Regions from separate parts of the Chryseobacterium sp. Marseille-Q3244 genome, predicted to be linked through region 2. Evidence: riboswitches for the same ligand, from Rfam matches in the RefSeq annotation. Region 2 holds a riboswitch; each other region holds the start of a gene.
What was found. A riboswitch is a leader RNA that binds a small molecule or an ion and turns the genes downstream of it on or off. The one in region 2 is predicted to bind cobalamin.
Positions count from the first base shown of each region.

Region 1 (10,184 bases), on a different contig from region 2:
GGTACCTGAGTAGGGTCAATAGCTCTCTGGGCAACGATGGCATCATGCAATTGTCTTACATCACCTCCTGCACACAAAGCTTTTTCACCTGCCCCCTGAATAAACAGGCAGGCTATTTCATCGGAATTTTTCCAATCTTCCAAAACGGTTTTTAATTCTTCAATCATAGGCAATGAAAGAGAATTCAGTGTTTTTTCTGAATTAAGGGTAATGATTCCGACTTTGTTTTTTATTTCTGTAAGTAGTAAATTCATTTTTTAAGAGTTTAAATTAACGAATCTGTAAAGTAGCTCCTTCTTCCAGGATCTTTCTTGAAATAACGAGCTTCATAATCTCATTAGTACCTTCTACGACCTGATGTACTCTGGCATCACGCATGAGACGTTCTACAGGAAAATCCTGTGTACATCCATAACCACCTAATATCTGAAGGGCTTCATTGCATATATTAAAACACATATCGGTAGCCAGTCTTTTGGCCATTGCACAGTAAGTAGTCGCATTCGGATCTTTAGAATCGAGCTTAAAAGCTGCCAGCTGTACCATTTGTCGGGCAGCTACTAATTCTGTCGCCATATCTGCAATTTTAAACTGCAATGACTGGAATTGTGCCAGTGATTTTCCAAACTGCTGTCTTTCATGCATGTACTTTTGTGCCTGGTTAATCGCTCCCTGAGCCGCTCCTACAGAGCAGGTTCCGATATTGATTCGGCCACCGTCCAATCCTTTCAGGGCAATTTTAAAGCCTTCCCCTAAGGTACCTAAAAGATATTTCTCATCTACTTCTACATGATCGAGAAATACAAAACGGGTAGGCTGGGTATTCCAACCTAGTTTTTTCTCCTTTTCTCCAAAGCTGATTCCCGGGTTGTTCGCAGGTACTACAAAGGCACTGATGCCTTTTGCACCGGAGTTCTCTGTACGAGCCATCACAATGAGCACATCGCTTTCGCCAGCTCCTGAAATAAAGGCTTTAGTACCATTAATGAGATATTTATTATCCTTTTTAACAGCTGTAGTTTTCAGACCTGCCGCATCAGATCCTGATCCTGGTTCGGTAAGGCAATAAGAACCCAATAGTGCTCCTGATGCCAGTTTTGAACAGAATTCTTTTCTGATTTCATCATTCCCAAACTCGTCAATCATCCACGAAACCATATTATGAATGGTGATATAAGCGGTGGTGGAAGGACAGGCTGCGGCTAATTCTTCAAAGATAATAGCAGCATCAAGCCGTGATAGTCCCAAACCGCCTGCGTCTTCACTGGTATATACTCCACAAAATCCCAATTCACCGGCTTTGGTTATGGCATCTCTTGGAAATATCTTTTGGGCATCCCATTCTGAAGCATAAGGCGTGAGCTCTTTTTCAGCAAACTTTCTTGCGGCATCCTGAAATGCCAGTTGTTCATCACTTAGGTTAAATTCCATAATTTTTAGGGTTTAAAATTTGAATTGAAAGTGCTCAGATCGTGAATGGGGACTTGCCTCTTATTTTCAGTTGCCCACTTTCATCATGTACTATTTTAAACTGATCGTCATATTAAGACTTCCTCCCGGAACATCCTCTTCAAACCAGCGTGCAGTAATGGTTTTGGTTTCTGTATAGAACTTTACTCCTTGTTTTCCGTAAGAATGCAGGTCGCCAAAGAACGATTTTCTCCATCCTGTAAATGAGAAAAATGGCAATGGAACAGGAATCGGAAGGTTGACTCCAATTTGTCCCACTTCAATTTCGTGCTGGAATTTTCTGGCAGCAGCTCCTGAATTGGTAAAGATCGAAGTTCCGTTTCCATAAGGGTTGTTGTTGATGATCTGAATAGCCTCATCCAGCGTGTCTGCTTTTAATAAAAGTAAAGCAGGGCCAAAGATTTCCTCTTTGTAAATATCCATTTCTACAGATACATTATTGAACAGAGTAGGACCTACAAAATATCCGTTTTCATATCCTTCTACGATACAGTTGCTTCCATCTAATAATACTTCAGCGCCCTGGTCATAAGCACTCTTGATAAGTCTCAGTACCTTTTCTTTAGACTGTTGATTGATTAATGGGCCAAAAGCAGCAGATTCATCAGACCATACTCCAGGTTTGATCGTGCTTAAAGCGGTTTTGATCTCCTCTACCCAATTTTGAGCTTCACCTACCAGAACTGCAACACTGATAGCCATACAACGCTGCCCGGCTGCACCACACGATGCACCTACCAGATTGTTGATGACCTGCCCTTTATTGGCATCAGGCATAACGACCATGTGGTTTTTTGCACCGCCAAAAGCCTGAACTCTTTTCAGATTATCTGTTCCTGTACGGTAAACATGTTCAGCTACTGGAACAGAACCTACAAATGAAATGGCTTTGATCTCAGGATGATTCAGGATATGATTCACCTGATCTTTGGAGCCATGAACAATATTTAAAACTCCTTTTGGAAAGCCGGCTTCCAAGAATAGCTCTGCCATTTTCATGGAAGTCATTGGCGTTTGCTCAGAAGGTTTTAAGATAAAGGTATTTCCACAGGCAATCGCCATTGGGAACATCCATAAAGGAATCATCGCAGGGAAGTTGAAAGGAGTAATTCCTGCACAAACTCCAAGAGGTTGAATATAACTGTAGGTATCTACGCCACGGGCTACATTTTCTACCGTTTCTCCCATCATCAGGGTTGGAATATTGCAGGCATGTTCCACAACTTCAATACCGCGCCATACATCTCCCATTGCATCTGCAAAGGTTTTCCCGTTTTCTTTGGAAAGGATTTCGGCGATTTCTTTTTGATGTTCTTTTAAAAGGTGTTGGTATTTTAAAAATAACCTCGCCCTTTCCGGAGTGGCAACCTCTTTCCAGATTTTGAAAGCTTCTGTAGCAGCTTCAATGGCTTGATCGACTTCTGATACTAATGTTAAAGGCACCTCAGCAAGAATTTCTTGGGAAGCAGGGTTTTCTACCGGAAGATGTTCTTGAGTTTTACTCTCAGTAAACACTCCATTGATTAATATTTTTACTTTTTGTGACATGTTTTATAAGTTGAAAAGTTGAGAAGGAAAGTTGAAAGTAAGTGGTGTTGCTTACTTTCAACTTTTAATTGGGTTATATTACCAGTAGGTCAACGAATTCATTGACATTAAGATTGATCAATGTTTCGTATTCCAATGAGTTTTCAAGGACTACTTTTTGCTGTTTTTCAGGGAAAATACGCGCTAAGTTGACTTTGTATTTCTTGATAAGTTCAGGAATTCCTTCCTCTCTTCTTCGCTTGTGCCCGATAGGATATTCTACCACAATTTCATCCAAAACAGTTCCGTCATTAAGTTCTATGGTCATCGCATTGGCAATAGAACGTTTTTCAGGATCATGATAATCTGCTGTAAACTGAACGTCTTCCACGCATTCAATTTTATCACGCAGAATATCAATTCTTGGATCTGAAGCAATATTATCTTCATAATCTGCAGCCGTTAATCTTCCATGGATCAATGGTACCGCTACCATGTATTGGATACAGTGGTCACGGTCTGCCGGGTTGTTCAAAGGCCCTTTTTTATCGATGATACGAATGGCAGCTTCATGGGTGCGGATCGTAACCTTTTTAATATCGTCTGTTGTTTTTCCAAGCTTTTTCAAGGTAGAATGCAGTGTCATTGCAGCTTCTACAGCAGTTTGAGAATGGAATTCAGCCGGGAATGAAATTTTGAATAATACATTCTCCATGACATAAGAACCATACTCTCTCTGGAATTTAAATTCATTTCCTTTGAAAGAAACATCATAGAATCCCCAAGTTTTAGCTGTTAATACAGATGGATAACCCATTTCTCCTGTTTTCGCGATTAATGCTAAACGTACTGCTCTTGATGTGGCATCACCCGCAGCCCATGATTTACGGGAACCTGTATTGGGAGCATGACGGTATGTTCTTAAAGATTGTCCGTCTACAAACGCTAATGATACTGCATTGATGATCTCATCACGCGTTAAACCGATCAGTTTTCCAACAACAGCTGTAGAAGCCAGTTTTACCAATAATACGTGATCAAGACCTACTTTATTGAAAGAATTTTCCAGTGCCATTACGCCCTGAATCTCGTGAGCCATGATCATCGCTTCCAATACCTGCTTCATTTTTAAAGGCGCTTTTCCTTCCGCAATATTGGTCCTTGATAACCAGTCTGCTGTTGCTAAAATTCCACCCAGGTTATCTGACGGATGTCCCCATTCAGCAGCCAGCCATGTATCATTAAAATCTAACCAACGGATAATAGCTCCGATATTAAATGCTGCCTGAACAGGATCTAATTGAAACTGTGTTCCCGGAACCTTTGCACCATGAGGAACTACGGTTCCTTTCACGATTGGGCCTAAAAGTTTTGTACAGGCTGGATAGGTTAAAGCTTCCAGACCACATCCGATCGTATCCAGAAGACAATAATGAGCAGTCTTCCAGGCTAAATCGTTTTTAATTTCGTAGCTTAATACATAATCTGCAATATCTACTAATACCTGATCCGGTTGTGGTCTTTCATTTGAAATGTGTGATGACATCTTTGTTTTATAGTTTTATTATTAGGTAATTTGTTTATTTTCTGTCTTGTAGAGAAACGTATTCTTTATTTTCCGGGCCTGTATAATTGGCACTTGGACGAATGATTTTTCCATCCTGTCTCTGTTCAATAATGTGAGCGCTCCATCCTGTTACTCTGGAAATAACGAACAGTGGAGTAAACATAAGGGTTGGTACTCCCATTAAATGATAAGATACCGCAGAGAACCAATCCAGATTCGGGAACATTTTCTTTTCTTCCCACATCACGGTTTCTAACCTTTCTGCGATGTTATACAGCAGCATATCTCCGGCTTCTTCTGAAAGTTCTTTAGCGACTTTTTTAATCACTACGTTTCTAGGGTCTGAAATCGTGTAAACCGGATGTCCAAATCCAATAATCACCTCTTTGTTAGCAATACGCTGACGGATATCTGCTTCAGCTTCGTCCGGTGAGTTGTAACGGCTTTGGATTTCGAAGGCCACTTCGTTGGCACCTCCGTGTTTTGGCCCTCTTAGCGCACCGATGGCTCCTGTGATACATGAATAAAAATCTGACGCAGTTCCGGCAATAACACGAGCGGTGAATGTAGAAGCATTAAATTCATGTTCCGCATAAAGGTTAAGCGATATTTCCATTGCTTTTACCCAGGAATCCGGAGCTTTTTTACCATGTAAAAGGTGAAGGAAATGCCCGCCAATCGTATCATCGTCTGTTTCTACATTGATTTCCTTACCATTGTGGGTGTAATGGTACCAGTATAAAAGTCCGGAACTGAATGAAGCTAATAATTTATCCGCAATATCTCGTGCTCCGGCTACATTGTGATCATCTTTTTCAGGCTGAATACTTCCAATAGCGGATACCATAGAACGCATGACATCCATTGGATGAGCCGCTGCCGGAATACTCTTTAAAATATTTCTTACAGAATGCGGAAGTCCTCGAAGGGATTTTAATTTGGCTTTATAATTTTTCAACTGAGCTCCTGTTGGCAGCTGGCCATAGATCAAAAGATAAGCTACTTCTTCAAATTCTGCTTTCTCTGCCAGATCCAGAATATCATATCCTCTGTAATGAAGATCATTTCCACTTTTTCCTACGCTGCAAAGCGCGGTATTACCTGCTGCTACTCCTGAAAGGGCTACGCTTTTCTTAGGCTTGAATGTTGGTTCGCTATTCGTTGACATTACTAATATTTTGTTTAAAAAGGTTATCTAATTTTTGTTCATAGTCATGGTATCCAATGCTTTGGTAGAGTTCTTCTCTGGTTTGCATCGTGTCTAATACATGGGCCTGGGTACCATCTTTACGAATGTGTTCATAGACATTCAATGCGGCTTTATTGGCAGCACGGAAGGCTGAAAGAGGGTAGAGGATCAATCCTACTCCTGCGTTTTTCAATTCATCAACCGTGTATAGATTGATCATTCCAAACTCGGTGATATTGGCCAATACAGGGATTCCTGTAGCATCTACAAATTTTTGATAGAAACTTAAATCGGGAACAGCTTCTGCAAAAATAAAATCAGCCCCTGCTTCTTTATAAGCCGCTGCTCTTTCTAAGGTTTTTTCCAATCCTTCATTGGCAAAGGCATCTGTTCTGGCTCCGATTACGAAGTTTTCGTCGGTACGCGCGTCAGCAGCAGCCTTCAATCGGTCTACCATTTCTTCTTTGCTTACAATTTCTTTTCCTGGACGATGACCACAACGTTTTGCTCCTACCTGATCTTCAATATGCAGAGCAGCAGCTCCTGCTTTGATTAATGACTTTACCGTTCTGGCAACATTAAACGCTGATGGGCCAAAACCTGTATCTACATCTACCAATAAAGGCAAATCACAAACATTGGTAATACGCTGAATGTCTACTAATACATCTTCCAGCGTGGTGATTCCCAGATCCGGAATTCCTAAAGATCCGGCAGCAACCCCGCCTCCTGAAAGATAAATGGCATTGAAGCCAGCTTGTTTGGCCAGTAATGCATGATTGGCATTGATGGCTCCTACAATCTGAAGAGGACTTTCTTTGTGCATGGCCTCCCGGAACTGAGCACCGGGGGACTTCCAGTTTTCATTTTTAGTCATTTTAATATTTATTGTTTAGTTGAAATTTGTGCGATAAGAAAGAAGAGCTGCTATGCTGTTGTTGGGAGGTAAAAAGAGAATGATGAGAAGAAATCAGATGAGCTATTAATGGGTATGGAGACTGCATTTTTTTCGAAACTCCATAGAACAAGATCTCTGTCATAGATCTGTTATTCATAGATGCATAATGGTGATTGGCTTGGTACATTTTTTAACTTTTTACATAGATTAAACCCAATAAAAAGTTCTAGATAAACTTCACGATGTTTTGTGAGAAAGAAAAATTATGGAAAGGGGACACGGATGAGTTATAGACCTACAGAATAAGCACACGCTGTTCTGCCAGTATCTACCTCAAAAATGAGATCAGTAGATAAACAATTTTATCACACAATTATCCATACCGTATCATACCTGACTATAAGCTTCAGATCGCGAAAGCATCGTCACTACGAAATGGGCAGGTCTCCTGACTTGTAACAGTTTTTATCATCCTTCCCATAGGCCGGGGCATACAGTGGATATTGATTTGATAAAAACCTTTAGTTGTTACTTACAGTTGCGCGACAGTTCGTGATTTGCACACGATTCCCTTTTAATACACAGCTAAGTGTAACCAATTTCGGTTGATAAAGAAGGTGTTAAGAACTCCTTGGTGGTAAATATAGCCATTTTATAAGAACGACAAAATATTTTATGTAAACAATAATTAATTTTGGGTAATGAATTGATAATGTTTGTTTTGTGGATCTTTGTTTTTTGGTGGTATGATAAAAATCAGTCTTTTTGTAGTGTTTTTTTATTACCAAATCATTAACAAATACACCTGAATGTTAAATGAAATAAAATAAAGAATGTGTTTTTATGGGTAATTTTTATATTTGAAAATAGACCGATTAAGCCTAATAATCTAGGGTGAAAATTAGAAAATAACTACAGATTTTGAGAAAGTCATCATTGGTAAATATCGGTTGAAATCATTTAATAATTTAGTGAGTTATACCATTGGTATTCCTAAGTTTACTAGGAATTAAATTATACTTTCTTTTAAATGCTGCTGAAAAATGTCTTGGGTTCTTATATCCGATAATATCAGAGATTTCATTGATGTTTAAGTCTCCTTCAAGAAGCATTTTTTTTGCCTGTTCCATCTTTGTATCATTCCAGAAATTGAAAACGGTAGTTCCAAACAGTTCCTTAAAACCTTTTTTTAATGTAAATTCATTGGTCCCTACTTGATGAGCGAGATCTACTAATGAACAGTTTTGGTCAAGATTATTAATGATAAAATCTCTCACTGCATATATTTTCTCTTCATCCTTTTTGAGAAGAGAGGAGGAGGACTCACTTTTAAAAAGCTGTTCCAGCTGTAAAAGGAGAAGTTCTGCCACTTTTGCTTCAAGATAAATTCTTTTGAAAATACCTTTACGCTCACAATGGATGATGTCATTCAGAATCTGATACATTTCCAAACTGATGCGGTTATGATGCGGATTGATAAGGCATGAATGCTGTTTTTCAATGGCATTTCTGAATGTATTGAATACGTCTGAGTCTTCGGGAAGAAATTTTGTAAAAAAAGCAGGGGCTAAATTGATTTCCAGGATCTGCATTTCATGACCGTCAAATTCCATCTGACCGGACATCTGATGAGCATAAATAATGTTATGCTGGTAGCTCTCAAAACATATTTTATAACCAAAATTATCTGAAAGAGCAGCGCTTCTGCCTTTCAGCGAAAAGTGCATCTCAACACTGTCAAAGTCAGCTTCAAAGTATAATAATACCTTGTTTTTGAGAGAAACATTTCCAAAACCGATATGAACATTTTCAAAGCAGATTTCATGATAAAACCCTTCTCCATAAGGAGGTTTCAAATGAGTAACATACTCTCTGATATCACCATCGTTTATAAAATAGGCATTGGGATATTTTCTTTCCACCAATGTTCCTCCAATTTTATCATCGTAGACTCTTAATGCCATCCTTATTTGTTTTGATTAAAATTTTCCTTTTTGCGGACTTTTTACTCCCTTTTGCATACCTCATCCTTCCGTTTTACTTATTAGTTTTGCACAAAGATAATAATTATTTAGAATGATTCTTAATAATGTGTTTTGTTTTATCAATTGAAATCAAATAGGAAATAACAGAAAAGAAGATATCATGAAAAAAATGGAGACTATACAAGGGGAATTCACCGTGACCGGGAAAAAATACATTACCCCTCATTATATCCGGATCTTTCTTACAGGGGAAAGCGTCCCATTGATTGTCAACACGACAATTGGAGTGAATAATAAAATTCTTATTCCGCCTCAAGGAGTTGATCGAATTTATTTCCCAGAATTTGATTATGAAAAAACGGAATGGAAACCTCAGCCTGAGGAGACCCGTCCCGTTATCAGAACGTATACGCATCGGGGCATTGATCTTGTCCGAAATGAGATTTGGATTGATTTTGTGGCTCATGGAGATGAAGGACCGGCTTCAGCATGGGCGATTAATGCAAAAAAAGGAGATTTATTAGGAATTTTAATGAAGAACGGGAAAACAGAATTGTATGCAAAGGCAGATAATTATTTACTCGTTGCCGATGCAACAGGAATTCCGGTGATTGCTGCTATTCTTGAAGATTTACCCCCTTCTGCAAAAGGAACCTGTATCCTTGAAGTAGATGGTAAGGTGGATGAACAGGAGCTGCAGACACTGGCAGACATCAATTTTATTTGGATTCATAATGAATATCCTCAGAAAGGCAGCCGCCTTCCAGAAGTTGTAAAGCAGCAGATATTACCGGAATCATCCAGAACCGGATATGTGGCAGCGGAGTTTTCTTCAGTAAAGGAAATTCGTCACTATCTCCGTAAAGAAAAGCAATGGAAACAGGGAGAATTATATGCTTATTCTTATTGGAAATCGGGAGTTGCAGAAGATAAATCTGCAATGGAAAGACATCAGGAAAATGAGGTTAGAAATGAATAATAATGTACAATTAAGTCATGTATTGTACCGGGTACAGGACTTACATACTGCTGTAAAAAAGATTCAGGATGCGGGTTTTATTGTAGAGTATGGAACAGATCCTGATAAGGCTTATAATGCTTTGATCTGGTTTGAAAAAGGGGGCTTTATAGAAATTTACCATAATTCCGGACTTCCTGGCTATATAAAATGGATGATGAAAATCTTTGGCTATCAGTCCGTTTTAGAACGGATGAGGCAGTGGGAAAACGTAAAGGAAGGCTGGTGTGAATGGTCTTTGGAGTCTACATTAGAAAACCTGAATTCAGAAAAACAATTTTTCAAAAATGAAAATATCGGGTTCAGGTTTCATAAAGCTAAAAGAAAAGATGTATATGGAAATAAGCTTACATGGGAACTTCTAATGCCGGATGATATTGATTTTCCTTTTTTAATGTCCGCCTATCTTCCTGATCCCAGGCCTAAAGAAGTTAGTCATCCCAATGGAATTGTAGGAGTGAGAAGTATTAAGGTAGGAACAGATCTTCTGAATACTCAGGTATTAAATCAATTGCTCATCAATCAGGAGG
Region 1 covers NZ_CALNWX010000018.1:34,383-44,566, forward strand. Annotated here, with positions in the region: gene NBX25_RS21475 (enoyl-CoA hydratase/isomerase family protein) at 1-254, opposite strand, end outside; gene NBX25_RS21480 (acyl-CoA dehydrogenase family protein) at 271-1,431, opposite strand; gene NBX25_RS21485 (CoA-acylating methylmalonate-semialdehyde dehydrogenase) at 1,522-3,018, opposite strand; gene NBX25_RS21490 (bifunctional 2-methylcitrate dehydratase/aconitate hydratase) at 3,092-4,543, opposite strand; gene prpC (bifunctional 2-methylcitrate synthase/citrate synthase) at 4,578-5,732, opposite strand; gene prpB (methylisocitrate lyase) at 5,719-6,630, opposite strand; cobalamin riboswitch at 7,073-7,266, opposite strand; gene NBX25_RS21505 (helix-turn-helix transcriptional regulator) at 7,620-8,615, opposite strand; gene NBX25_RS21510 (siderophore-interacting protein) at 8,797-9,615, shown strand; gene NBX25_RS21515 (VOC family protein) at 9,608-10,184, shown strand, end outside.
Region 1: another riboswitch for cobalamin. It lies ahead of prpB (methylisocitrate lyase); the one in region 2 lies ahead of NBX25_RS07550 (T9SS type A sorting domain-containing protein).

Region 2 (10,184 bases):
ATTCTTACTCTCAATCTTGCTAAAAATACCATTATTATTGAAAGTCATTCATCATCAAAAAAAGCAATACAGAGAAAACATCTCGTTTCCAGTAGATTTGCCAATGGCCTGGAAGCTACTGAACTTAATATTTTTTTGAATATCCCAAAAGACAATCAGTCATACTGGTTTCTTCTTGATTCCGGAAACAGTGGCCCATTACTTTTATCTACAAAAACTGCTGCAACCTGGAAACTATCAAAAGACAAGAATCAAATGAATTCTGAGACCCCATTTATTATTGGAAAAAAAACATTTATCTCAAAGTCATTTACAAGAGATATTATTTATGATGGCGTGCTCAATTTTGAGGCCATGTGCCGCTATATTTTCACAATTGATTTTAAAAATAATAAAGTTTGGATTGAATAGGTTGAACAAAAAGCATCTTTCTTCCAAATATCTCTTATTTTCTAAACTAATTATCAAGGTCAATAATAAAAAACGGCGGGATAAATCCCGCCGCTTTCCGTTAAAAAAATCTAATTATTGAATATCGACTATATACATAGTTCCCTTGTCTACCTTCCCCGTTTTAGGTAGTATCTTCGCTTTAGGATTTCCGTTTCCATCATCTACCACCCCAAAATCATCATCATTGAAAACAGCTAGTTTATTGTTTCCTAAATAAACAATCCCTTCAAATTTATCATGTTCATATCCTAATTTTGCAACCAGATCTGCGGCTATTTTTTTTGAAACAGGTTTAATTCCTGCTTTGGTAAGCTCATCCCATGTACACTGCTCCAGGGCTTTTCCGTTTACCTTCATCCCATCTACCGCTGCAAGGTCGGTTCCGGTTACATCTGTTGCATCACTTAGGTTGATTCTGTATACTTTTTTAATTCCGCCCTGTGTTCCGAAATTACCATCTCTTTCAATGACAAGGAATTCATTATTGCCTAATGCTGTAATATCACAAACCGAATCGGAAGCTCCACCATCTTGTTTATATAGATATTGTTTCGTTTGCCCCGTACTGATATCGAAAGTTACGATTCTCGTTAAGGTTGTATTCGTTGCCAGCGCCTTTGAAGGAACAAACATCATCGATTGTATGGTTCCTACCAGTGTTTTTCCGTCCGGAGTCATACAAAGGCCTTCCATCCCTCTGTTCGCTCTTCTTTTAGCTAACACTGCAGGTAGTTTTCTGTTTCCTGTATTTACCCCAATCGGACTTATTCTTTCTAACTCTACTCCATCAGCGTTATAATGAACGATGTGTGGTCCGTATTCATCAGAAACCCAGAATGTCCCGTCGGGTGCTGCCACAATACTTTCACTGTCTAAACCATATTTATCCGTACCCAGAATATTTCCAGCCGCATCATAAGCCACTTCTCCCGTGCTTCCCATTCCTACAGGATTTGGAAGTCCTGTAATAGGCTGACCGGATGGGTTTTTAAGTTTAATATATTTAATGACTTCCACATTCCCTTCTGCATTAATTTTAAAATGCATTATCGTTGGTGTAAAATTGGGGGTTAAAAACTTTTTCCCACTTAGGTAATCTGTGTTCGGGCCACGGTCTGTAATGACATAAAATTCTCCTTTTCTTGTAGGATGGGCGGCTGCGCCGGATCCAAATCCGCCATTAATAACATCCACTCCGTTTATTGTTGCCATTTTTGAAAACGGAAACTCCTGAGGAAGCTTAGAATAATTAATATCCTGGTTATTTACATTGTTGTCATCATCTTTACTGCATGACCATAATGAAGCCATCATCAAAGCAGATAATAGTAGTTTTTTCATATTAACTTTTATGGCGCGAAAGTATAACTTGATTATAAACTGATCTTAAATGTAATGCTAATTGTATTTTAACAATATAACCTTGAGATGAATTCAATATAAACAATAAAAATTGAAATTTAACTTCGAAAACCCAAAATTAAAACCCAATTCATTATCAATCAATAAAACCCATTATTAAAAATACAATTCAACATCAGAAAAAACTGAACATTGCTATGTAATTCACAAAACAGACATCAAAAATTTATATGATATATTTGCACCGTTTTTAAGGTTGAACACTGTTCACAATAGGGAATCAAGTGAGAATATTATTCAAATCTTGAGCTGTACCCGCAACTGTAAGCTGTTTTTACCTATAGCTATTAATTATACCACTGGATCAACATCCGGGAAGGTTGGCTATAGGATGCGAGCCAGGAGACCTGCCTTAAATACCCATTTAATTTCAGGATGAAAAATCATCCTGTCAATAAATAAGTTTCGGGAATAAAACTTTAATTTAATTATATTATGAGAAAAATCTCTCTTTTTTTCTTACTGCTTTGTATGCAGTTTTTCTTTGCTCAATTCACTGAAAACGACATTAAGTTTTGGGTAGGAACCGGCTCCAAAAAGGCTTACTTCATTGCCGATTTCAATGACACTAATACACCTGCCTCCTATGCGTGGGGCTATCGTTTTGATGGTAATAATTTAATGGCGGAAGACATGATTAATGCGATTGCGGCGGCAGAACCTGCAATAGAGGCTGATATTCCTTCAGGGTTTTTATACAGTTTCGCATACAATAACCATACTCCAAGTACAGATGATTACTGGATTACCTGGTCTGGTCCCAATGCCGGGAATATGTCCAATCAAAATAATGGTGTAGGTTATACTGTTTTAACAGATGGATTGTGGTTTGGTATTACCTATGGTCTTGATGAAATCGACACTCCACCATCAGCTCCTGTACCGGCTTACAGCTCCCAATGGTATACCTCATCTCAAATTACCAATTGGATTGGTACAGGAACTAATAAAAGTCTTGTTGTTGTAGATTTTGGAACCAATAACTCTCATGGTGAAGCCAACTCCTTCGTTTTTGGAATTCAATATAATGGCAGTATAACAGCAGAACAGGCTTTACAGCTAATTCAATCCCAAGCTTCATATTTCAATTTCACTTCTGGCAATAATCAAATTTCCAGTCTGTCATTAAATGCCTTCACGGGAAACAACTCTGGAGCAGAAAACTGGAAATTATATACAGGAAAAGATCTTTCCAGCTGGCAGAAAAAGAATGATCTTAGCCAGATACAATTGAGTAACAATAGCTGGTTGGGATTAAGCTTCGGAGAAAGAAGACCTTTCACTCCTACTGAGGCAAGTAACGCTACATTATCCGTCTCTTCTGTAAATAAAAAGGCCTTATTCAATATTTATCCTAATCCAACGAGTGATTTTATTCAGATTGAAAGTTCTGAAAAGGTGAAAGAAGTAAATATTTATTCTTCTTTAGGGCAGAAAGTAATGACTTCACAGGCAACAAAGATTAATCTTAAAGCCTTAAATGCCGGAATCTATTGGGTTGAGGTTAAAACCCAAAATGGTTCTACAGTGCATAAGGTTGTGAAGAAGTAGAAATGAATACAAAAATATGTGCATTCGCAGTCAAACAAAAAAACGCATCCAAATTGGATGCGTTTTTCAATATGATTATACAATCAATTATTTTTTTTCTGTAGATCTCTGTAAAACCTCATCTACCATTCCGAAGTTTTTAGCTTCTTCAGAAGTCATCCAGTAATCTCTATCGGAAGATTTCTCTACCCACTCATAAGTCTGTCCTGAATGAAGAGCGATAATGTCATAAAGCTCCTGCTTCAATTTCAACATCTCTCTTAAGTTGATTTCCATATCAGAAGCAACTCCCTGAGCTCCTCCTGAAGGCTGGTGAATCATAACTCTTGAGTGTTTAAGTGCAGAACGTTTTCCTTTTTCTCCTGCCACCAATAATACAGCTCCCATTGAAGCAGCTATACCTGTACAGATTGTTGCTACATCCGGCTTAATGATCTGCATAGTGTCGTAAATACCTAATCCTGCATACACACTACCACCAGGAGAATTGATGTAGATTTGAATATCTTTAGAAGGATCTGCACTTTCTAAGAATAAAAGCTGAGCAGTAACGATATTCGCTACCTGATCGTCAATTCCTGTTCCCAAAAAGATAATTCTGTCCATCATCAAACGAGAGAAAACGTCCATCTGAGCAACGTTTAATCTTCTTTCTTCCATGATGTATGGAGTAAGATTCGTTGGTCCATACATTCCCATATACTGATCGGTAACCAGACCGTTGTTTCCTAAATGTTTTACAGAGAAATCTCTGAATTCTTTTTTAATGTCCATATTTATATTATGTATTATTTTAATACTATTTTCAACGTTTAAATTACAATATTTATTCCTAAAATTTTATAGGACTTTTTGTCACAGAATCCGGAACTTTTTTGTCTTTGCCCTATCTTTTTCTATTCCCATAGATTCCTTTGATCGGGGAATATTCAATGATATTACTTAATCTGATGGAAGCCTGTTTCAACAAAGTGATTTTTTTAATCAGCTCATAGTATTTTACTTCATCAGTATTGCTGTATTGATCCAGTTCCTTAGCTGTTTCTGTGATCAGATAATCAATATATCTGTATTTATGCAGTAAAACATCACCCTGAATCTGATCTGCCACCTTATCCCCGTAATTAGGCGGATAAATGTTTCTGGAAGCCCAGTTTTCCAGTTCATCCAGCGGCATCAAAGCATCTACAACCTTTGTGGTAATTTCCTCGTCCATAAAAGATACAAAAAAGTTTCCACTTCTCAACTCATCTTTCTGAATTCCCTCTCTTACCTGATTGATAATAATCTCATTTTCTTTGACTAAAAATGCGTATTGCTCTTCTTCAAAATGATGAAGAATCTCTTCAATGACTGTAATCTGGTACTCTTCATTATTCTCATTTCTTCTTTTCAGGACAATATCTCCAAACATCAGCATATGATCTACCAGTTTATTCTCCATAAATAGGACATCGAATAAAAAAGGATCTTCTTTTTCCTTATCCAAAGGAACAATCTCCAGCTTTGGTGCAACTTTTTCCTTTTGTTGTTGCTGAACATGATGAGTCTGGTTCTGGGTAATCTGCTTCTGAACATCCAGTTCATTGAAAAGACTCTGTTCAGAGAGTCCGAATTTATTGGAAACCTCCTTCAGGTATACCTCTCTTTTCAGTGCATTCTGTACAAAGGAAACCGATTTTACAATATCACGGATGGCTTCTGCTTTTTTGATAGGATCATTTCCTACATCCCGCAACAGAATTTCTGCTTTAAAGTCGATGAAATCCATCGCTTCATTTTCGATGTATTTTTCTACATATTCCTGCGGATGTTTTCTGGCAAAAGAATCCGGGTCATCACCATCCGGGAAAAGCAGAACACGAATGTTCATCCCTTCTGTCAGCAACATATCAATACTTCGGAAACTAGCTTTAATACCGGCATTATCTCCATCGAAAAGAATCGTTACGTTTTCTGTAAGTCTCTTGATAAGTTTGATCTGTTCCGTAGTCAGGGAAGTTCCCGAACTCGCTACAACGTTTTCAATTCCGGACATATGAAGTGAGATCACATCCATATACCCTTCTACCAAAAGACAGCCATTCTTTCTTGAAATAGCCTGCTTACTTTGGTTTAATCCATAAAGAACATTGGATTTATGATAGATCTCCGTTTCCGGTGAGTTAAGATATTTTGCTGTTTTTACATTATTCTTAAGAATTCTGGCACCAAAACCTAAAACCCTTCCTGAGAAACTATGAATCGGGAAAATGACCCTTTCCCGGAATCTGTCAACCCCTGCCGGAGTATTTTCGGGAAAAATAGAAAGTCCGGATTTTTCAAGAATTTCTTTAGTATACCCTTTCTCTATTGCATAAGTAGTAAAGGCATTCTTTTTTTCAGGAGAATATCCAAGCTGGAATTTTTTAATAATATCATCCTTAAGCTCTCTTTCCTTAAAATAAGCAAACCCTATACTTCTGCCTTCTTCATCATCCCAAAGGATTTCCTGGAAATAAGTATTGGCAACTTCATGAATTTTATATAACAGATCTTTTTCTGTTTGGGCGTGTTTTGCTTCTTCAGAAATTTCACGCAGATCTTCCTCTATTTCAATTCCATATTTCTTGGCAGCATGACGAAGGGCTTCAGGATAAGTGAAGTTTTCAATTTCCATCAGGAAAGAAATGGCTGTCCCTCCTTTTCCTGTAGAGAAATCTTTCCAGATCTGCTTACTTGGAGAGACTACAAAACTAGGAGACTTTTCCTCGTGAAAAGGGCTGAGTCCTTTAAAATTAGACCCTGCTCTCTTCAACTGAACGTACTCTCCTACTATCTCTTCTACTCGTATCGTTGAGAAAATTTTGTCTATTGTCTGCTTCGAAATCATATTGCAAAATTAGGTATTTTAAGCAAAAGTTTGTGAAGTTTGCCAAAAGTTCGTGAACTTTAAATCATAGACTTTGGGCATCAAATAACAAAGTTGTTTAAACTTTGCAAAGCCACAAAAGTCACAAAAGTTTTATTTTAAAATACTTTAGTTCACATAAGTAAGTTTAAAATAATTCTGCAGAAAAGCTCACATAAGATGAAGAGTTAGAAATTTTCGCAAAACCTAGATGTCCTTATTATGTTTAAAGTTTGGATCTAAAAAAATCTTAAGCAGCTACACTTTTTATCTTTAAAAAATAAGGAGCCGACATACAATTTTATACAAATCTTTTTATTATGACCTTGGCATTCTGAATACAGGCTGAAGGTCTGCGAACGTAGTTCAGAAGTGAAATGAAGAATCTAAGATATATATGAAGTTCTTCCTTCTTCAGAAATCGAAGATTCGACGTAGTCAATGACAATGGGGTAAAATCGTATATAGTAATTTTCATATTATTGACTTGCTTACTTCTAAAACACTATTACCTTCTCACTCTAATACTCTCAAACCTTCCACTCTAAAACTTATTTCATTATTTTTGCAAACAAATTAGCCTATGCAATTCACTATACATACAATTGAAGACTGGCAGGAAGTTGTTGACAGTATTCTTCCTCAATTAAAACATAATATCCTTTTGCTTAAGGGAAATCTTGGAGCTGGAAAGACTACTTTCTCTCAATTTCTGCTAAAAAATCTGGGAAGCGAGGACGAAGTAAATTCTCCTACCTATTCTATCGTTAATGAATACAATACTTCTAAAGGAAAAGTATTCCATTTCGATCTTTACCGCTTAAAAAACATTGAAGAAGTGTATGATATTGGAATCGAAGAATACCTTGATAACTCTTTTCTATGCATTATTGAGTGGCCTGAAGTGTATGAAGAAGAGCTGTATGGCCTTAACTACCACACAATGAGCATCGTGAATACGGGTGAAAACAGAGAAGTGTCATTCGATTAAATATTATGTATCTTTGCTTATTAATTCAGTATTAAAATAACAATCTGTAAGACATAATTTAATTTAAGGATGAGTACAAATATTTTTACTCCTTTCACAGAAGAAGAATTGATGCCGAAAGAGGAAAAATTGGAGGTTATAAAGAAGGGAAAACAGTTCAGTATTGGAATTCCTAAGGAAACTTGTCTCAACGAAAGGAGAACCTGCATTACTCCGGACGCTGTACAAGTATTGGTAGAGCACGGCCATGAAATTATCATAGAAGCCGGAGCCGGAGAAGGTTCATTTTTTACAGATTTACAGTATTCTGAATCTGGGGCAAAGATTACCAATGATCCTAAAGAAGCATTCGGACAGGACCTGATCCTGAAAATCAACCCTCCTACCTTGGATGAAATTGATTATATGAAACCTAATACCTATATGGTGTCAGCTCTTCAGATCAATCTTCGAGACAAGGAGTATTTCCTTAAGCTTGCAGAGAAAAAGGTCAATGCCATTGCCTTTGAATTTATCGTGGATGAATATAAGCAGCTGGCATTGGTAAGATTAATCGGTGAAATTGCAGGAACCGTTTCTATTTTATATGCTTCTGAATTATTAGCACTATCCAATGGATTAATGCTTGGCGGAATTACAGGGGTAAGGCCTGCTGAGGTAGTGATCCTGGGAGCTGGAATTGTAGGAGAATTTTCCACAAAAGCTGCCATTGGCTTGGGAGCAAGTGTAAAAGTATTCGACAACTCATTGTCAAAGTTAAGAAGACTCCACACCATGGTAGACAGCCGTGTACCTACTTCCATCATTGATCCTAAAGAACTCAGCAAAAGCTTAAGACGTGCTGATGTAGTCATTGGAGCTCTTCCAAGATTAAATATGACGCCTATTGTGACTGAAGATATGGTCATGAAAATGAAAAAAGGCAGTGTCATCATCGATATTACCATAGACAACGGTAAGGTTATTGAAACCTCTGAACTTACCACAATGGAAGACCCTTATATTATCAAACACGGAGTGATCCACTGCGGACTTCCAAACCTTACTTCAAGAATGCCGAGAACCACTACCAAGGCTATCTCGAATTTCTTCCTTTCCTATATTTTAAATTATGACGAAGAGGGCGGCTTTGAAAACATGCTGATCCGCAAAAATGAAATGAAGCAGAGCTTATATATGTACAAGGGAAGACATACCAAAAAGATCATCTGTGACCGTTTCGGACTTACGTACCACGATATCAATCTTTTAATTTTCTAAATGAAAAAACTTAAATTTTATGCAATAGGCTTCCTTCCGGGGCTACTTATCGTATTTTTTATATTAAACAAAAAAGGGGCAAGCTGCAGCGGTTACTTACCCAACAGCCGTGTGATTGCAGAATCCCTTTCTAAAGAATTCAAATACTCTGAAGAGGCTAAAACAGAGATGAGCACTTATAAGATTGATGAGAAGTTTATAAAAGACAGCATCATTACCAACGGAAAGGTAGATTTTGACAGAAGTCATGCCCAAAAGAAGCCATGCCCCAATTATCTTATAACCTATCCTGAAAAAAATCCGTCTTACGAGATTACTTTTGAAAAGTGTGAGGAAACCGTAACTGTAAATGCTCTTAAGAAGCTAAAATAGTTTCAAAAATCATAGCTTTATGGAAGGTAATTACTACATGATTCATGATTATCTGATATTCATCGGAGTTTTTGCCATTTTCCTTTTTCTAGCCGTAAGTATCTATCTCTTCAGTAAAAATCAAAAGCTGAATCAGAGAAATATCAAGCTTTCAGAATCCAATAAAATCATCGAACAGAGGCTGAATGAAGTTCGTTTGGAACATATCGGAACAAAACTAAATCCGCATCTGTTTAAAAACATCCTCAATTCTGTTCAGTCTCATGCTTACCAGACCTATATGTCTCTGGATAAACTGGCGAATGTACTGGATTATATTTTATACGAAAGTAATAATAAATATGTAAGTCCAAAAGAGGAATTAAACTTTGCCCTAAGCCTTATTGAGATCAATAAAATTAAGGTAAACCCTCTCTTCGACTTCAGAATCAAATTCAAGATCAATAAATCGGATTCGATATATGAGGAAAAGGTTTTTGCCCCTCTTATTTCCGTAGATCTTATCGAAAATGCTTTTAAACATACGGATTTTCTGGCACAGGATTCCTTTATTTCCATTTTCATGGAACTGGAAAACCGGGTGTTTACTATGAAAGTAAGTAATAAGGCTTCATTAAAGAATAGTCTGGAAAAGGAAAAAAGTGGCTTTGGAAGCCAATCTCTGGATCAGAGATTAAAAATGATCTACAACACCCATTACCAGCTTGAAAAAAGTTCAAAAAACGGTATCTTCACGGCAGAATTAAAAATCAATTTAGGAGAATTCTATGATAAAATGCGTTATTCTGGATGATGAATTATTAGCCATCAGTTATTTGAAACTTCTATGTGAACAGATTGATGACGTAGAAGTCGTAAAGGCATTTAATGATCCTAAAATATTCTTAAGTGAAATTGATTCTCTGGACTGCAACCTCTGTATTCTGGATATTGAAATGCCCGGAATGACAGGGCTTCAGGTAGCGGAAATTATCTCCGGTTCTAAAAAAATAATCTTCACTACCGCCTACAAAGAATATGCAGCGGAAGCATTTGACCTCAACGTTGTGGATTATGTGAGAAAACCCATCAAAAAAGAGCGTTTGATCCAGGCTTTTGAAAAGGCTAAAGAACAAATCAGCACCCCTCAGAAAAAAACATTTATTGAGTGGAATAGCAATATCGGGAAAACCGTTATTCTCACAGAACAGATAGCCTATATCAAGACTTCAGAAATCGACAGTCGTGACAAGGATATTATTCTGA
Region 2 covers NZ_CALNWX010000003.1:393,740-403,923, forward strand. Annotated here, with positions in the region: gene NBX25_RS07540 (aspartyl protease family protein) at 1-411, shown strand, start outside; gene NBX25_RS07545 (esterase-like activity of phytase family protein) at 526-1,794, opposite strand; cobalamin riboswitch at 2,052-2,244, shown strand; gene NBX25_RS07550 (T9SS type A sorting domain-containing protein) at 2,311-3,426, shown strand; gene clpP (ATP-dependent Clp endopeptidase proteolytic subunit ClpP) at 3,514-4,200, opposite strand; gene dnaG (DNA primase) at 4,313-6,298, opposite strand; gene tsaE (tRNA (adenosine(37)-N6)-threonylcarbamoyltransferase complex ATPase subunit type 1 TsaE) at 6,900-7,307, shown strand; gene NBX25_RS07570 (alanine dehydrogenase) at 7,377-8,567, shown strand; gene NBX25_RS07575 (DUF4258 domain-containing protein) at 8,568-8,939, shown strand; gene NBX25_RS07580 (histidine kinase) at 8,959-9,732, shown strand; gene NBX25_RS07585 (LytR/AlgR family response regulator transcription factor) at 9,707-10,184, shown strand, end outside.

Region 3 (10,184 bases), on a different contig from region 2:
TTGTTGATTTTTTTGATATCAGATGCTACGGAATCAATAACTTTCTTAGCCTGGTTGTTCGGAACTTTTTTACCGTTAATGATAATGCTGTCTTTATCATTAGAGTTATATTCTATACTGGATCCGTTTACAGTAATCTTATTTTTTTCGATTCTGATTCCGTTGTGGTTTTCATCTTTGTTCTGGTCATCATCATCGATACCGTCTCCGTTCAGGTCACCGTCAAAATCAATTCTGTCTTTTTTCAATGGGATGACCACTGCATTTTGAGGAACTACAAGTTCATAATTTACTCTGTAATCTCTGAATCTGTGCTCATACGGATATTTAATGTAATTTGGAAGTATTACTTTATTGTTTACAACCTCTACGGGAACTGTTACCTGAATTGGGAAGTTATAACCGTTTCCTTCTTTTTTGATGATTAAGTAAGGGGTTTTTACTTCCGGTTTTCTTGTCACTTCTACTGAGATATAATCTTCTTCATACACTGATCTTTTATCAGAATAGATGTCATCGTCATAGGCTTTATAATTTTGCGGAATACTTACTTGTTTTACGTCCACATATACGGTGTCAGAAGTCGTATTGATGGCTATATTTTCTATATCTTCTTTACTGCCTTTGTAGATCAGGTTTTTCTTAGCCATGCTGATTCCGAAATAAGTCCCCAGTCCGATCAGAAGAAGGAATAATCCGCCCACTACCCATCCAAGATTTCTCAGTTTTGTTTTTGGAGAGAATATTTTAATACTTAGTAAGCTGAAAAGAATGGCAGGAATTAAACTTCCTATAATCATGATAGCTGCCAGTACTTTATCCAGACCGTTATCATCCATATAGAATCTGATCTGATTGGCTCCAGGGAAATCTGTATCCATCCCGAAAAGGGCAAATAGTACAAATACTCCAATAATACTTCCTACAGCTACCAATACAGAGAATGCACCAATTATATATTTGAATATATTCCATATTCCACTTCCTGCATTGTCAATGTAAGGTTTGTTTTCGTTGTAGATTTCTCCGACCCTCTGAGTAGATTCATTGGCAAATTGTACCAATTTATTAGACTCATTCTTAAGATTGTCGAAGTTCATAGGCTTTCCCTGCATCTTCAGGAAATCTGAAGCGGTTTGTGCTTTTGGAAGTACTAACCAAAGGATTAAATAAAGAAGTAAGATCACTAAAGCACTTCCTGCGGCAGGAATCATTACTAAGAAAACAACTACCCAGATAACTCTCATGGCAGTAATGTCCATTCCTACATAATGAGCTAAACCTGCGCAAACCCCTGCGATTTTCTGTTTTTCAGGATCACGGAACAATTGTTTTTTGTCTGTATAAGGATTTCCTGTGTTTGTATTTTTAGTTGTATTTTTTTCAGAAAAATAAGCTTCTTCCTGCTCTTCGATCTTTTCAGGTGTTCCGATCTGTGCGATTACTTTTTCTACATCCGTATCGTTGATCACTTCACGTTTTCCCAGAGAATCTCTGAAGATCTCCACCATTCTTATTTCTATGTCATGCATTACCTCATCTGCTTCCGAAGCATCCAGTGAGCTTCTCAGAGCGTTCAGGTAATCGCTGAGCTTTATATATGCGTGTTCTTCTATTGTAAAAGAAAAACCTGCGAGTCCTATTGAGAGTGTCTTGTTCATAGCTTTGTTTTTTAATGTTGTTGTGTAATTTGGTTTACTGAAGCGGTAAGCTCATTCCACGTGTTTTGAAGTTCATCCAGGAAAAGTTTTCCTTTTTCTGTGATCTGATAATATTTTCTGGGTGGTCCTCCAGTAGATTCTTCCCATCTGTAAGAGAGAAACTCTCCATTTTTAAGTCTTGTGAGAAGAGGGTAGAGGGTACCTTCCACAACATCCAGTTTTCCTTTTTTCAGTTCGTCAATAAGATCAGAAACATACATTTCGCGATTATTGATGAGACTTAGAATACAGAATTCCAGAATTCCTTTTCGCATTTGCGCTTTGGTATTTTCAGTATTCATCTTTGATAAGTTTTGTTAATTAAGGTTATATTTTAGAAAAATGCTCCTAGCTAGTTGAGCCTATTCTAATTTTACATTACAAAGATATGTAAATAAAATGGTATTATGCAATACAAAGTAGTGAAATTTTAAAAATAAAATAATTAATATATTGATAATCAGTTAAATAATTTTATACGTAATTTTTATTTGAATAGATTTTGATTGATTTTTTTAAAAAAAATCAAATTTTTAGATAAAAAATATGGGAATATTAACTAATCAATATTAAAGTATTAGGTAATTAACACAATAAACTTTCAATATATGTTAAATGCTTACGAATCAGGTTTATAACATTAACTTAAAGGTGTGTAATTGTTTAAAATATATTTCAAATGGTATTTATTTGTTAAATTAGTTCCATGAAAAATAATTTTAATTGGCTTCGATTACTTTTCTCAACATTAGTGATTTTTTCCCATTCATTTGACCTAACCGGAAATTCAGATTTCCTTTTTGATTTGACAAAGACAACTTCATTAGGAGCAATTGCAGTAGCATTTTTCTTTGTTTTAAGTGGTTACCTAATTTTTCAAAGTGTTGAAAATTCTAAGAGCCTTTTCGATTATTTTTGGAAAAGATCACTAAGACTTTTCCCTGCATTATTAGTTATGCTTTGTTTTTCAATGGGGGTAATGGTTTTACTAAATTATAAAGTGGTTTTTCAAAAAGATTTTTGGTATTATTTACCAAATAATTTAAGTCTGTATAACGTTCAATACAATGTCCCGGGTATGTTTGTAAACAACCCTTATCCCAACGCTACAAATAGCAGTCTTTGGTCATTGGCCTACGAGTTTAGCATGTACATAGTTATAAGTTTTTTGTTTTTTATTAAATCGTCAATAACTAAAAGAAACTTGTTAATACTTGGTTTTCTAATAAGTGTATGTCTTACAGCGTTTAACCCTAATTACCTAAGCTCTTTTTTCAATACAATTAATCTGGAATCTATTCTGTTTTACAAGCTTTCTGCATTGTTCTTTGGCGGGGCATTAATGAATTTTGTAAAATTCAGATTCAATTGGCTTCTGTTTGTCATACTATTAGTTTCCTTAGCCATTAGCTTTTATTTTGGTGTATTTCATATAACCTCATCCTTTATATTCCCGTTATTAATTATTCCTTTAGGTGAAGATTATTTTCAATCATTTCAACTTCCAAAAAAGTTAGGAGATATATCATATGGCGTCTATATTTATGCCTTTTTTATCCAACAAGTTTTTATGAGCTTTTTGAATTTGTCTCCTATTTTATTGTTTACTTTATCAACAATTGTAACTTACATCTTATCTTATTTTTCATGGCATTTTGTAGAGAAAAAGATGAAACGATTTAAAACCATTTATAGTCCGCAATTACAGTCCCAGTAAGATATATTTTAAGGGCTATCTTTTATAATAACATAAAACCACCATTAATTCTGAAAGTATTTACTTTCCTATACCTGTATATTAAATATTTCCAAAACAACTCATTGATCATAATTCGTTCTTTATGAGTTTTGAAATCGGAACTATGATTCGTATTTTTGTTTGAAAGTTTTTTATAAAACATTTGAATCCAATATTACTATGAACATGAATATTTTGAATTATTACAGGAGTATATCCGCTTTTATGCTATTAGGTCCTTTATGTTTTGGACAATATCAATTTGAAGTTAAAGAGGCATCCAAAAATTATAATGCTATCATTCATATAGACAATTGTTTCGATGACCAATGTATGGATAAAGGAACTGTTGAGGTATTTGATAATAAAAACAGTAAAGTGCAGAGCTTTACATCAGATAATCTGGTTTTAAAACTTGGAAAAGGACAGAGACTGGAGCGTGGAAAAGTAATAGCCCTAACAAATGAACAAAGCCCTGTGATTTTTGGTGACTTTAATTTTGACGGAACCGAAGATCTGGCGATAAGAAATGGAAATATGGGGAATTACAGTTCAGCATCTTATGATGTATATGTATTCAATAGTACCAGAATGTCGTTTGTAAAAAGTAAAGAACTTACAGAGTTGGGATCAGATAATTTTGATTTTTTTGAAACAGATCCGGTTCGTAAACGCCTTATTGCCTTTGGAAAATCCGGATGTTGTAATTTTTTTACTACAGAATATGAAGTCATTCCAAATAAAGGACTCGATAAAGTGCTTGAAAAAGAAGAAGACGAAAGCGAAGATGGCTATGTGAAAGTTATCATCAAAGAAAAAAAGAATAATAAGTGGACTACCAGAACCAAGGTATATCCATCAGATCAATATAATAGAGGAAAGTAAAATGAAAATCCAGAAAGAAATCGATTTTATCCTGGCTGTTGATGCCCTGAAAAATGTACAGAGAAGAAATTACAATGCAGATGATTCCAGAAGAGAGAATACAGCAGAACACTCCTGGCAGATCATTATTCTGGCCCAAATCCTTTATCCCTATGCTAAAAACCGTATGGATATTGATTTGTTGAGAGTGATAAGAATGCTTTCCATTCATGACCTTGTCGAAATTGAAGCGGGTGATACTTTTCTTTTCGACGAAGCTGCTATGGTTGGAAAGTTTGAAAGAGAAAAGATGTCTGCACAGAAAATTTTCGGAATTCTGGATGAGCCTTTACGGTCGGAATTCTTTAATCTATGGCTTGAGTTTGAGGAAGAGGCAACTCCGGATGCCATTTTTGCCTGTTCTATTGACAGGATTATGCCTTTTATTCTGAATTCCTATACTTCAGGAAAAAGCTGGACAGAGGCTGGGGTTACCGAAAAGCAGATCAGAAATATGCTTGAAAATGCCATTACCAGAGCTTCGGATGAAATGGGAGAGGCCTTTGAACTGTTACTGAGGAAAGGTCTGGAAACGGAAAAAGTTTTAAAATAAATAGTATGAAAAGTTTCGGGCGGCCAAAGGCCGCCCGAAACTTTTATTTATAAGATCTGGATTGGTTTCTTGAATTCATCAATTGCTACAAAAGTAAAGTCTCCCACAATTGCTTTTTCTCTTTCGTAAGAGTACATTTGTTCTGTGTAGATCTCAACACTTACTTTCATACTGGTTTTTCCAACATATGAAACTTTTCCGATCAGTTCTACAATTGTTCCTGCAGGAATTGGTTTTTTAAAATCGATTTTGTCACTGCTTACTGTTACCACTCTTTTTCTTGCGAAACGGGTCGCAGCAATAAAGGCTACTTCATCCATAAGCTGCATGGCTGTACCTCCGAAAAGAGTATCGTAATGATTGGTTGTGTTAGGGAAAACCGCTTTAAAGATTCTGGTTTCTGCAGCTTCAATTCTTTCTTCTGTAGTCATATTTCATTATTAATTAAGGCGAAATGAAATCGTATCAAAACAACAGAATAATGACAGGAACGTTGGAGGCCCCTGAAAGAATCCATCAGATCAATAAAACTTCAAATCGCGAAAGTTTCTTGTTTAAGAAATCGGCAGGTCTCCTGACTTGTAACATCTTTTATCTCCTTCCCATGCCTCGCACAGTGGATCTTTTGATAAAGATTTCAGTTACTTACAGTTGCGCGACAGTCCGTGATTTTCACACGGTTCCCTTTTAATCTGCGGTTATGCAGAACCAGTTTCTATGATGAATAAGCGTAAAACTTTTTCGGCTGCAAAATTAATGAATTTATTCCGGATTATGATAAATAATCTGGCTGATTACTCTTCCCTTCTTGATAGTCCATAGGGTTGTATATCTGTTTTCGCCGGAACCATTGATCATGTAAAGGAAAATGTTGTCATTGTCCAGAGAAGTTACTCCAATATTGTTGAAATCCATGGTAGGCTGGAACATATTTTTGATGGCTTCTCTCACGAAAACAGAACCTCTTCCAGGTTGTTGAAGTCTGATTGATTTAATCTCCGTCATTCCTTCAGGAAGATCATTTCCAATTCCCCATGGTTTTACTTTATCAATGGTAAGAAGCTTTCCTTCGGCATCTTTTTCCTTTTTACGGTAACTGGCATTAGATGGATATATGTCAATCACCACTTTACTTCTCTGGGCAGTAGGAATTTTAGGGTCAGAATTATCTGTAAAGATCAGTGATTTTCCGTTTTTAGATTTAGAAGGTGTATAGGCGGGAAGCTGATCAACAAAGGCAATACGCTCTTTGTTCACCATTCCTTCTTTGTCAAGGGTTTCATAGCGTACAAAAGGTTTGTCATCGTCCTGCTTTTCAGGATATTTGATCCAGATCCATTCCGTTTCTCCGGGAGCAGGCTTTACATAAACAAAAACATCCCCTTTGCGCATGCGGATCTTATCTACAATTTTCCTGTAATTATCCTTATGCACACGAACATTGGCATAGCCTTCTTCAGCTTTTACAACACCAAAAGGAACTTTATTCTGTCCTTTGACGAAGGCTAAAGAAAAAAAACTGAAAGCAGACAGGTACAATGTCTTGTTTACTGAAATCATCTTAACAAATTTTAGATCCCCAAATATATAAATTAAATGTTTTTTGGATGGGTAAAATAAAAAGGTATTTATTGAAATTACCAATACCCTCTAAATAATTTATAAAATTCTTCATCAGGAATATGGTACTTATCATTCTCCAGTACCCATTCCAGGGATTCTTTGCTAAGGTTTAGTCTGTCATAGGCTTTAGTTTTCAAATATTTTTGTTGTTCATTAGTGATACTGTATATTATTTGCCCTGTTTTATCATCTACCAATATTGTTATCTCTTTCGTCGTTCTGTCTTCTGGATGTGGATTGAGAAAGATGTACCAATAGGAATGAATATCATTAAAAGCTCTAGTGATACCTATATTAGGAAAGCCGTATGAATCTCCTATAGCCAGAAGGTCATAAAAACTCATTCTGAAATGAGAGTCATGGTCTATTTTCTTTTGTAATGTACCATCTTCAGAATAGGCATACCATATCCCTACCGGATAGCCGGAAGCTTTTACTCCATATCCAAAATGTCTTATGGTATGAATTAAGCCATTTTTATAGAAGTCAATTTGGGTCTGAATTGCGTTAGAGAATTGCTGGGTATAACCTGAATTTTCAGTTGTTCTTGTATACTTTTGTGTATCTCTTTTACCTGTCATAATAGAGCTGATTATTCCGTCCTTGAATTCATAAGAGGTTAATGGAATAAGGCTGTCAGCTTTGTCTTTCAATTCTACACTATGTGTATTGGTGTCTTGATTATAGGTTGCGGTGTAAAATATCCCATTGACAGGCTGCTTTTGTTTGGCATAGGAAACCAGGGTCTCATAAGTAGGTGTAATTAGGTTTTCCTTTGAAATATCATCAATTTTTATCGTACTGAATTTTTGTGCAGGATTTGGTGTTTTCTGCTGGGCATTCACAAAAGACGAAATACTGAAAATCCCAATTAAAAATACTGAGCGATAGATCTTGTACATGTTAGAATAATGGTTTTATCTACAAATCTTGTGTTAAGATTCTGACCTCTGATTTGACGAGTCATAAATAGCCTTCGGATCATTTTTAAGATAATAGGAAAAGACCCCGAAGAAAAGAAGCACGAGCAGGAACAACGCTCCACATACATAAAAGGCAGTCCCAAAACCATAGCTGATGGTGACGCCGCCGCCTAATCCCATTCCAACTTTATTATTTCCAAGACCTTCCATCTTGGATTGGAATGTTAAATAGAAAGTTAATAAAGAGATAAGACCCAACAGGGAAATGGCAATATGATAGATATATTTTTTCTTAATACTTTTTATCAGATGAATGACAATTCCTGCAATGGCAGCTAAAAAAGCAAGAATGATAAACGGACTTGGGGGAATATTCTCTTTGTTATTTTTATCATTGGAAGCATTAAGTGGTGAATACTCGCTGTTAGCATTTGACGATGAGTCATCAGAATCATTTCCAAAAGCGGACCCAAAGGGAGCGTTTTTTTTCAAATTCTCCTTCATACGATCATTCATTGCTTGCTTGGAAACACCTGTTACCAAATCTGTTCCCTTAATAGACATTAAGGTGGTATCACCACACTTTATCAGGAAAAAAGGAAAGAAAAAACATAGAATAATGACGGTGTAACTTGGTATTGGAATAAGGTCTGATAATACTTTTAATGGCTTCATAATTATTGTTTTTTGTTAAAAATAAGAAATTCTCATGAGAATATACAAAAGAAAAGAGAGCATCCTCAGACACTCTCTTCCATTATTGTATTCAGTTAATTTTCAAACTCTCAAATTGATCCATTTTCAAATGGATTAAATTCTCTCTAGTTCATCTGCATCAATTGTCGTTTTGAAAGTTCCGTAATTGACAATCACTTTATTTCTGGAGATTTTCTCAATCGTTCCTACGCTGGTACTTCCGGTAATTCGGACACGCTGCCCTATTTTCATCCATATTTCGCGGTCACTCTTGCGTTTTTCTTCCAGTTTTTCGTTGGTTTCAGCAATTTTTTCAATTACTTCTTCCTTTTTAAGCTGTTGGGTGATCTTTCTCTTAACCACCTGAAGACGTTTGGATTCATCCTTATCAGCACCAATCTTTCTGAATTTTTCCTGTTCGAGCAATTTCACAAAGTCCTTCACCACATCTTTTCTGGATTTTCCTTTTGTATAGCTGTCAATGAACGTTTCAATCTTGTTTCCGAATTGAAGCTTACGGTGTTCCTCTTCGTAAAGTTTCTGGAAATTGAATAGTTTCTGCTGAAGCTGGTCATTCAGTTTCTGAAGATTATCACGCTTGTCTTCTACAGATTCTTTTCTTTCTGCAAGATCCGATTTCAGTTTTTCAACCTCAAATTTCTCCTGTTGAAGCTTTACAATCGTTTTATCAAGATTCACAATGTCATGTTCTACCTTTTTCTTAGCAGAATGAATGATGAACCTTGGGATTTTATTCTTTTCAGCCACTTCAAAAGTAAAAGAACTTCCTGCCTGTCCAACTTCCAGTTTATACATGGGTTCCAGGGTTTCTTCATTGAAAAGCATTGCCGCGTTCTGAGCATTCGGAAGCTGTTCTATAACCAATTTAATATTGGTATAATGGGTTGTAATGATTGCAAAACTTTTCTTATCATAGAAAAATTCCATAAAACTTTCAGCCAAAGCACCTCCCAATTCAGGATCAGAACCCGTTCCAAACTCATCAATCAGTAAAAGTGTATTCGCATCAGCCTCACGGATGATTCCGGACATTTTCTTTAATCTTGATGAATAAGTGGATAGATGGTTTTCAATAGATTGATTATCACCTATATCAGTCATGATCTTTTCAAAGAAAAACATTTCGGACTTTGGATGAACAGGGACCAGAATCCCACTTTGAATCATCAATTGCAGCAAGCCTACAGTCTTTAATGTAATTGATTTTCCACCAGCATTAGGTCCGGAAATACATATAATTCTATTATGATCCGTTAAAGCCAGGGTTTGTGGGTGAATTGTTTTGTTCTCTACCTTATTTCTCAACCATAATAATGGATGGAAAGCATCCTTCAGTCTCAATGTTCTATGACGGTTGATCTTTGGAAGAACACCGTTGATAAGCTCAGCAAACTTAGCTTTAGCCATTACCAGGTCAAGATCAAAAATATACACCTGATATCTCCAAAGTTGAGGCTGGAATTCTGCCAGTTCAGCAGTAAGCGTTCTTAAAACTTTATCAATCTCTTTTTTCTCTTCCTCTTCATTTTCACGAAGTTTGAAATAATGTTTTACAACACTGTCCGGCTGGATATAGGTGATAGAACCGGTTTTTGAAATGCCCAGGGTTCTGCCCGGAACTCTTTTCTTAAATCCTGATTTTACCGCCAACACCCTTTGGTCGTCAATAATTGTTTCCCTTATATCATCCAAAAAATCACTCTGTCCATACGTAGTCAGAGCACGGTTAAAGTTTTCCTGAATCGCTTTTTTAGCATGCTGGATCTCAGTTCTTATCCCTTTTAAAGCTGGGGATGCCTCACTTTTTACCTCACCAAAACGGTTGAATACCTTATCTACTTTGTCGATGATCTCTTTTCTGAATTCCAGGACAGAAACCTCTTCCAATAAAGTAGGAAACGTTTCCGGCATAGTAGGGAAGAACTTCTGTAATCTTCCGATCTGTTCCGTGATGGTTTTTATTTTAATGAAAGCACTGTTTTCCAGACGGTAGTTCTCAATCAGCA
Region 3 covers NZ_CALNWX010000009.1:72,186-82,369, reverse strand. Annotated here, with positions in the region: gene NBX25_RS16465 (PspC domain-containing protein) at 1-1,661, opposite strand, end outside; gene NBX25_RS16460 (PadR family transcriptional regulator) at 1,673-2,002, opposite strand; gene NBX25_RS16455 (acyltransferase family protein) at 2,407-3,417, shown strand; gene NBX25_RS16450 (XAC2610-related protein) at 3,625-4,323, shown strand; gene NBX25_RS16445 (HD domain-containing protein) at 4,325-4,915, shown strand; gene NBX25_RS16440 (acyl-CoA thioesterase) at 4,963-5,346, opposite strand; cobalamin riboswitch at 5,463-5,643, opposite strand; gene NBX25_RS16435 (hypothetical protein) at 5,678-6,475, opposite strand; gene NBX25_RS16430 (hypothetical protein) at 6,553-7,440, opposite strand; gene NBX25_RS16425 (hypothetical protein) at 7,474-8,136, opposite strand; gene NBX25_RS16420 (endonuclease MutS2) at 8,272-10,184, opposite strand, start outside.
Region 3: another riboswitch for cobalamin. It lies ahead of NBX25_RS16440 (acyl-CoA thioesterase); the one in region 2 lies ahead of NBX25_RS07550 (T9SS type A sorting domain-containing protein).